2 regions of the Anabaena sp. CCY 0017 genome follow, and region 2 is predicted to be linked to the other one. Evidence: riboswitches for the same ligand, from Rfam matches in the RefSeq annotation. Region 2 holds a riboswitch; the other holds the start of a gene.
The links. A riboswitch is a leader RNA that binds a small molecule or an ion and turns the genes downstream of it on or off. The one in region 2 is predicted to bind cobalamin.

Region 1 (3,695 bases), on a different contig from region 2:
TTAACTGGGTGATTCAGACTAACATGAGTTTCGAGATATTTTGCTAATGCTAAAGCATCACCTTTAGTATCTGTGGCAGATGCTGCACAACCTTTATTACCAGAACAGGCAACTAATGCAGTATTGATATTACTTGCCGATATATCTAATTTTAGAGCAGCGATTTCACTCTTGACATCGGTAAGCGATCGCTGTGGAATATCAGTCAGGAGTAAATTTTGCCAAGGAGTTAGCCTCAGAGTCCCGCTACCGAATTTTTGGGCTAAATCAGCTAAACCCCGGATTTGCTGACTCTCTAGCCTACCTAACGGTAAAACCACGCCAATATAAAATAAGCCTGGCTGACGCTGGGGATGAATGCCGATATGTTGATAGTTAGATTTTGAATTTTTTTCGAGACTGGTTTTATTCAACTGTCGCTGAGGGGTGAGGTTAAAACCTAGACGTTGTTCAACTTCTTGCAGATAATTTTCACAACCTAAGTTATTTAACAGCTCTCGCAAACGCAGCTTGCGCCGACTGTTAGGGTCAGTATAATTGAGATAAATATCTGCTAAAGCTGCCAAAAGTGGCAAACATAACTCTGGTAATAAGACAATTCCCATATCAACGGGTGGTTTTCCCTTGACACCGACGCTGAGACATAGCCGAAAATAAACTTTCCCGTCAATTAAGACAGCAGCAAACATGATATCGTTGAGGCGATCGCACACCGAAACTTTACCACCACTATCAAAGCAAACGCTAAATTTTGCTGATAGTCCTGATAGCTGAGGATGTGCGGCGATATAATTTTCCCAGTCTTGCACAAAGGGACGAGTATCAATTAATTCTTGGGGATCAATACCAGCAGTGGGGCTGGTCATAATATTCCGAATGTGGTCAACAGCAAAATTGCGAGAACCGATACCGATATTTTGTAAATGCTTGAGAACTGCTGGATTTATTCCCGAACGCAGTTCCCTGATTTGGAGGTTGGCGCGATTGGTAACATCAACATAACCGCCCCCGTAATTCTCTGCTATATCTGCGATTGCATGACACTGTTGACTATCCAGAATTCCACCTGGTATTCTGATGCGAGATAATATCCCATCTTGGGCGGCTGTATCATAAAACAAACCAGGACATAAGGCAAAACCGGACAGCAAAACTGTAACTCCTTCCCTGTGCGACGCAGGCAGTAGATAGTGAGTGTGTCTTTAATACACTGCTATGGTTGGCATTCTGACTTGGCAAGTAAAAAACTCAATGCTCTGTTTTGGCCTTCCCATTACAGCTGCGGCACAGTCCCGGAATTTCACCGGAGTTTCCCAACTCTTAGCTTTATTAATTTAACATGATCAGGTATTCAGCTCGCTGGATGCTGCATATTTTTAATATTCAGTTAAATATATCACTTGATATATTTGGAGAATTTATTGACAAACCAGAGATTAAGCCTGTGACATTTTTTGGGCTAATTACGCAAAATTCTACTAATTTTATTGTACTAAATCAACTAAGGTGTCACACTGGAACCGGACTACACAGGAAACTAAGCATCCCCGATAATGCTCGGATGTGAATACAGATAGTGTGATGTTGCTAGAACCAGGTTCTAATATGCGTTTCACCTTGCAAACTTGCATTTTATTCTTGCAATAGGCAATAATGCGATCGCCTGCTTTGACATCCAACGCTTTAATTTTCAATTAATACCAACCTAATTGTGAAATTTCATTAACCCAAGTAAATATATATTTCTATATTTTACCTGTTCAACAGTTGTAATGCTTACTCATTATAACACACGAGTAAAAGTTATAAACATCAAACTTGGGAGTGTTGAGTTAAAACCTGATTAATAGATTAGAATAACTGCTCTTAATCGCAGTCAAAGCCGCAATATCTAGTTAAATTATTACAGCTTCTATGACACGGAAATGGCTATCGATTGTGGGGATTGGTGAAGATGGGTTACAGGGTTTAAGTGCGATCGCTCGTTCTCTAGTAGACCAAGCTGAAGTGATTGTCGGAGGCGATCGCCATTTAGCCATGTTCCCACCAGATGACCCACGTCAGAAAATAGCCTGGACATCTCCCATTAGCACCTCCATAGCCGACATTATCCGTCGTCGGGGTGAATCAATCTGTGTATTAGCCAGTGGCGACCCCTGCTGTTATGGTATCGGTGTCACCATTACCCGACAAATTCCCCTAGAGGAAATTACGATTATTCCTGCACCGTCTACCTTCAGCCTCGCCTGTGCCAAACTGGGATGGTCTTTCACTGATATAGAAACCTTGAGTTTGTGCGGTCGTCCAGCTTCTTTACTCCAGGCTTATATCTATCCCCAGGCTAAACTGTTGATTTTGAGTGAAGGAAAAGACACCCCCGCAATTGTTGCCGAAATCTTGACAAATCGTGGTTATGGTGGTAGCAAAATTACAGTTTTAGAACATCTGGGCGGTATTCATGAGAGAATTGTCGAAGGTACAGCCGCAGATTGGCATGAAACAGAAATTGCACCGTTGAATGCGATCGCACTGGAATGTATTGCTGATGCTGGGGTAATACCTTTACCCAGATTACCAGGATTGCCAGATCATGCCTATCATCATGATGGACAGTTAACTAAGAGTGAAGTGAGGGCGGTGACTTTAGCAAAATTAGCTCCCACTCCCGGACAGCTACTATGGGATGTCGGCGCGGGTTGTGGTTCAATTTCTATCGAATGGATGCGGACTCATTCTCGATGTCAGGCGATCGCTATTGAACAGAATTCCTCTAGACTGGGGTACATAGCCGATAACGCAGCAGCTTTAGGAACTCCCCACTTAAAAATTATTAGCGGTAAAGCACCATCAATTTTGAAAGATTTACCCACACCCGACGCTATATTTATTGGTGGTGGAGTTACAGCAGCAGGGCTTTTTGATATCTGTTGGAAAGTACTGCGTCCGGGTGGGCGGTTAGTGGCTAATGTTGTGACTGTGGAGGGTGAGCAAACTTTATTTAAATGGTATAACCAAGTTGGTGGTAGTTTAACTCGTATTGCTATGCAAAGAGCAGAACCTATTGGTAAGTTTTTAGGTTGGCGGGCTATGTCACCTGTTACTCAATGGATGGTGATTAAGGATTGAAACGCAAAGGCACGCGGAGGTCTTTAAATTTCTGTATCTTTGTAAAGTTCTGTTATGGTCGCCTCGAAATCTATGCTATACATATCTGTCGGCATGACCGATTGAGCCTGATTTGAGGTTTGTTGAATCTCAAAGACAAGTGTAAGTAAGTCGGCGTAAAAATTTCCATGTATGTCGTTGCGAACGTAACAAAGTGGAGTGAAGCAATCACAAGGGTCTTGGGTTTTTTACATTCTATTACATAAACCTTGTCCATCATGAAAAGTGGAGTTTTTGTCATTGCGACGTAACGAAGCAATCTCACCATCTTGACTAAAAACTACAGTTCTCAAAGTAGACAAGGTTTAGTTAGATTTATTTGTGCCGACTTACTTCTCTGGTTTAAAACAGTGAATGATGCCTGCGGGCATATAAACAATATCTCCTGTTTGAATCGAGTGGCGAGTCAAAACAGAATCATATTCACAGGCGGCAAAAGCTTCAAATAGTTGCGATCGCATAAATTATAACTTAAGTCCCGCCAATACTTCTGCCCCTGGTGCAGCCCAAAGAATATGCCAAGCTTCAGT
Region 2 (3,695 bases):
GAGGGTATGGAGTATTGACTACGGCTGCTGGTGCTTCTATATCCCAGAGTGAATCAGGATTATCAAAAGACTCTGTTTCTGTAGAATTACTCTCGTCATTAGTTTTAAGAGGTGATTTTTCTTCCAGGTGTTCACCCATAGCTGCTACTGCTCCTGCTGTTAAAGCGTCATCATTGGACGGCATTTCAGGGAAAGGTTCACTCACAGGAGTATCAATACTTATATTATCTATTGCCACTTCATTTTCCATAGATTCCTTGAGATTTGCATCTGTGGTTTTATTTTGAGCCTCAGTTGCCCAGATGCGTGACCGGATAAGCCACATTAGTAAGACAACTATCACGGATATAGGTAACAAAAGCCACCACAGAGGTATATCTTCAAGATTAGTTTCTGGAGATTGCTGTTCCTCTGATACAGTTTGGGTATTGGCGGGTGCTGTTTGTACTTCTCCCTGGGCGATGGCTGCGGCTGCTGCGGCTCTACCTGTTTCTATAGCTTGCTGTCCTGGTACTGCGAGGGTAAAACCGAGGAAATTGGCTACATTGGGGCTAGGATTCTGCCTGTAAGCATAAACTAAAGGCTGGGAATAGGGATAATTCGGATTATCTGGCAAAATATCATTGATGGGAATCACGCGCACATTTGACAATTGCGACACTTGATGAGCCATTGCATAGCTAATGCCGTCATTGCCTAATTGCTTGACAATTTCGGCAGTGTTATCCTCCTCTATCTGGGTAGCATTAGAGCCTGTGGCAAATTCAGCCCCGGTAAAAGCTGGATAAGTGCGAAATGTATTGCGGGTATCGCTCGTTTCAGGGCGGTCAATGAATCGAATTGTACCTTCAGATGCGCCTATTTCTGACCAATCTGTAATCTTTCCCCGGAAGATGTCGGCGAATTGTTGATCAGTTAAACCACCCTGAAAAGGATTATCTGTACTAACTATGATGGCAATATTTTCTCGTTGAAATGGTAATTGTACCAGACCTTGGGCTTGTTCATCTGGAGTCAAACCACGGGCGATCGCAACTAGATCAACAGTACCATCTATTAAAGCTGATATAGCCACATCAGCACCATTGCTGGCAACTTCTACATTAGCCCCCGAAAACTCTTGCTCAAAACCTTGTTTTAAACTTTGGTTGATTGCAGCCAAATTCATAGAACCATCAATCCGCACCGTAGTTCCATCTTCCACACTTGTCGGTAGTGGAAAAGAGTCAGCGTCAGTGGCAGATTGTGCCAGCACTGGTGTCGGCACGAACAAATGTACTGCCATAGGGCTAGTAGCTAAGGACAGTAATAATGCCAGACTGACTATCGCACTATCTTTTTTTTCTTGTTGCCACATAATGCTCTTTATCTAGGTACAGAAAGCCGGATGGTCTTAATTTTATCTTTTAATGCAAGAGGAGACGCGCTAATTATACATCTGGTGTCAAATTTCTTCTAATTTTCTGTTGACCAAGACTTAGCGAGTCTGAAAAAGTCATAAAAATTAACTATTTATGCCCAAATTACCTCTATTAGCAGTTGACAAAACAGTTAGACAGAATAATAATCATTATCATTACCATCTGGGTAACAACCTTTTGTATCTAATCTTTCCGGCAACGCAACTTTTTTTGTACAAATTTACACTTTTATAGTAATATGATTGAATCAAAAAAGTCAGTTCTTATGGCAAGCATCCATCAGACGTAACAGGTAACTCCTGTATTACGGGGGAAAGTTCGGTGTAAATCCGGCGCTGTCCCGCAGCTGTGAAGAGATAATAATTGTTTTTGTCTCTGAGTCAGAATGCCCACTGACGTAACTTCCAAGCAAACACCTATCTGCGAGGCACAGATCATGTATAGAACAAAAAAACTTGGTCAGCACAGGTATTTATTAAAACAGAATTAAACCCACAATTTTTGTAGGATGCGTTTTCGTGCAAAGCAACGCACCAGCACATAAATTTTTGCTGAGTTCAGGTATTCCCTTAACTGGAAATTTTTTGTGGCTGAATTTGGATATACAGCGCCTTGCAAGTAAACCAGGCAGACATCTTAACATGATAAATCTTCTGGAGTGGGCATCCTGTCGTCGTGTAACTCAATACAGCCAGCATATTTGCAAACAATTAACTAATCAACCTGAAATTCATCGGCGTTTATCGGCGTTTATCGGCGGTTAAAAACTCATGTCCTAGACTCTACAAGCAGTCTAAATCACACCCATACTTAAACAGAGAAACTAGATGCCTAAAATTTCTTGGCAATGCGGGATCAACTTACTGATTCTGCACACAATTTATAGTAGTTTATCATCAGGATATGTTATGGCTTCAGAACCAGAACCAGAACCCGATATTGAACTGACTGTAATTGAGAAACTCTTAAATCAAAGAGTCTCTTCACCTTTGCGGCGTGATGGCACAGTTGAAGATTCTACACGCCCTGTGTATGTAATTACCCAAGAAGAAATTGAAGCTAGAGGGGCGCGAACAGTCAAAGAAGCCCTGCAATTTCTCCCCGGTGTCTTAGGTGATGGTACAGTCGGTACAGGAGTTGGTGCATTAAGCGGTCAATTTATTCGCGGTTCTAACACCGGACAAGTTTTAATATTACTCGACGGGAGACCAATCAATAATTTGGGTTCTGGTGGTTTTGACCTTTCGGAAATTACCACCAATAATGTAGAGAGAGTAGAAGTTTTACCAGGTGGTGGTTCTACCTTGTACGGTTCCGATGCTATTGGGGGTGTAATTAACATTATTACTCGTCGTCCCACAGAGAAAATTACCACCGAAGCGGGAGTGACTCTGGGCGCGTATGGATTAAATCAGCAAACCATTCAAAATAGCGGGAGACAAGGTGATATATCTTGGGTTGTGGGTTATAACCGTACCCAGGCGCAAAATAATTTTCCTTTTTTCATTCCCGAAGCTAATTTTGAGGGAACCAGGGAAAACGATGATGTTCTGTTTAATAATTTTAACGTCAAATTAGAAGCAGATTTAGGGAATAGAAACACCTTAACTCTTTCTACTTTATACTTAGCTAAAAATCAAGGCGTACCAGGAGGAGTAGCGATTCCTGAACCACAATTTGGTCAAGGATTTTTCAATTCCTTAACTCCTAATAATCGCAAATATACAGACCAAGTTTTAGCTGACTTAACTTGGAACTCTCAGCTAGGTCAAGGAAATGATTCTTTATTAACAGCAAAGATTTACACAGACTTTCTCAACACTCGCTTTGACAGACCCACTAACCAACTAGACAATAGACAAACTTCCTACGGTATTCAAACACAGCATAGCTGGAAATTTGCCGACAATCAAATTTTAGTTTATGGCTTTGACTACCGCAACGTCTCAGCAAATAATAGTACCTTAAATTTTGCTGATAATATTAGAACAGTTAGTTATGACGGTAGTATTAGTCAAGGAGCATTATTTGCTAGATATGAAGTAGATATCACACCTAACCTCGGTGTCAACTTAGGTTTGCGCCAAGATTTTAACAGTTTAGCTAATGGTTCCTTTACATCACCCAGTATCGGTGCAAGACTAGCAGTTTCTGAATCTACCACCCTGAGAGCCAATTATATCAGAAATTTTCGTGTACCTACGCTATCTAACTTATTTGGTCAAGGTGCTAGATTTGTGGGGAATCCCAATTTACGACCCGAAAAAGGTGATA

Region 1: it holds a riboswitch for cobalamin, as region 2 does, so the genes downstream of both, cobG (precorrin-3B synthase) here and ACM0OW_RS12765 (hypothetical protein) in region 2, are expected to answer to the same signal.

The regions. Positions count from the first base shown of each region.
Region 1 is NZ_CAWUDG010000001.1:516-4,210, reverse strand. It holds gene cobG (precorrin-3B synthase) at 1-1,151, opposite strand, end outside; cobalamin riboswitch at 1,200-1,357, opposite strand; gene ACM0OW_RS00020 (hypothetical protein) at 1,485-1,694, opposite strand; gene cbiE (precorrin-6y C5,15-methyltransferase (decarboxylating) subunit CbiE) at 1,915-3,126, shown strand; gene ACM0OW_RS00010 (hypothetical protein) at 3,495-3,626, opposite strand; gene ACM0OW_RS00005 (hypothetical protein) at 3,630-3,695, opposite strand, start outside.
Region 2 is NZ_CAWUDG010000008.1:175,676-179,370, reverse strand. It holds gene ACM0OW_RS12770 (DUF4912 domain-containing protein) at 1-1,357, opposite strand, end outside; cobalamin riboswitch at 1,685-1,833, shown strand; gene ACM0OW_RS12765 (hypothetical protein) at 1,940-2,185, shown strand; gene ACM0OW_RS12760 (TonB-dependent receptor) at 2,249-3,695, shown strand, end outside.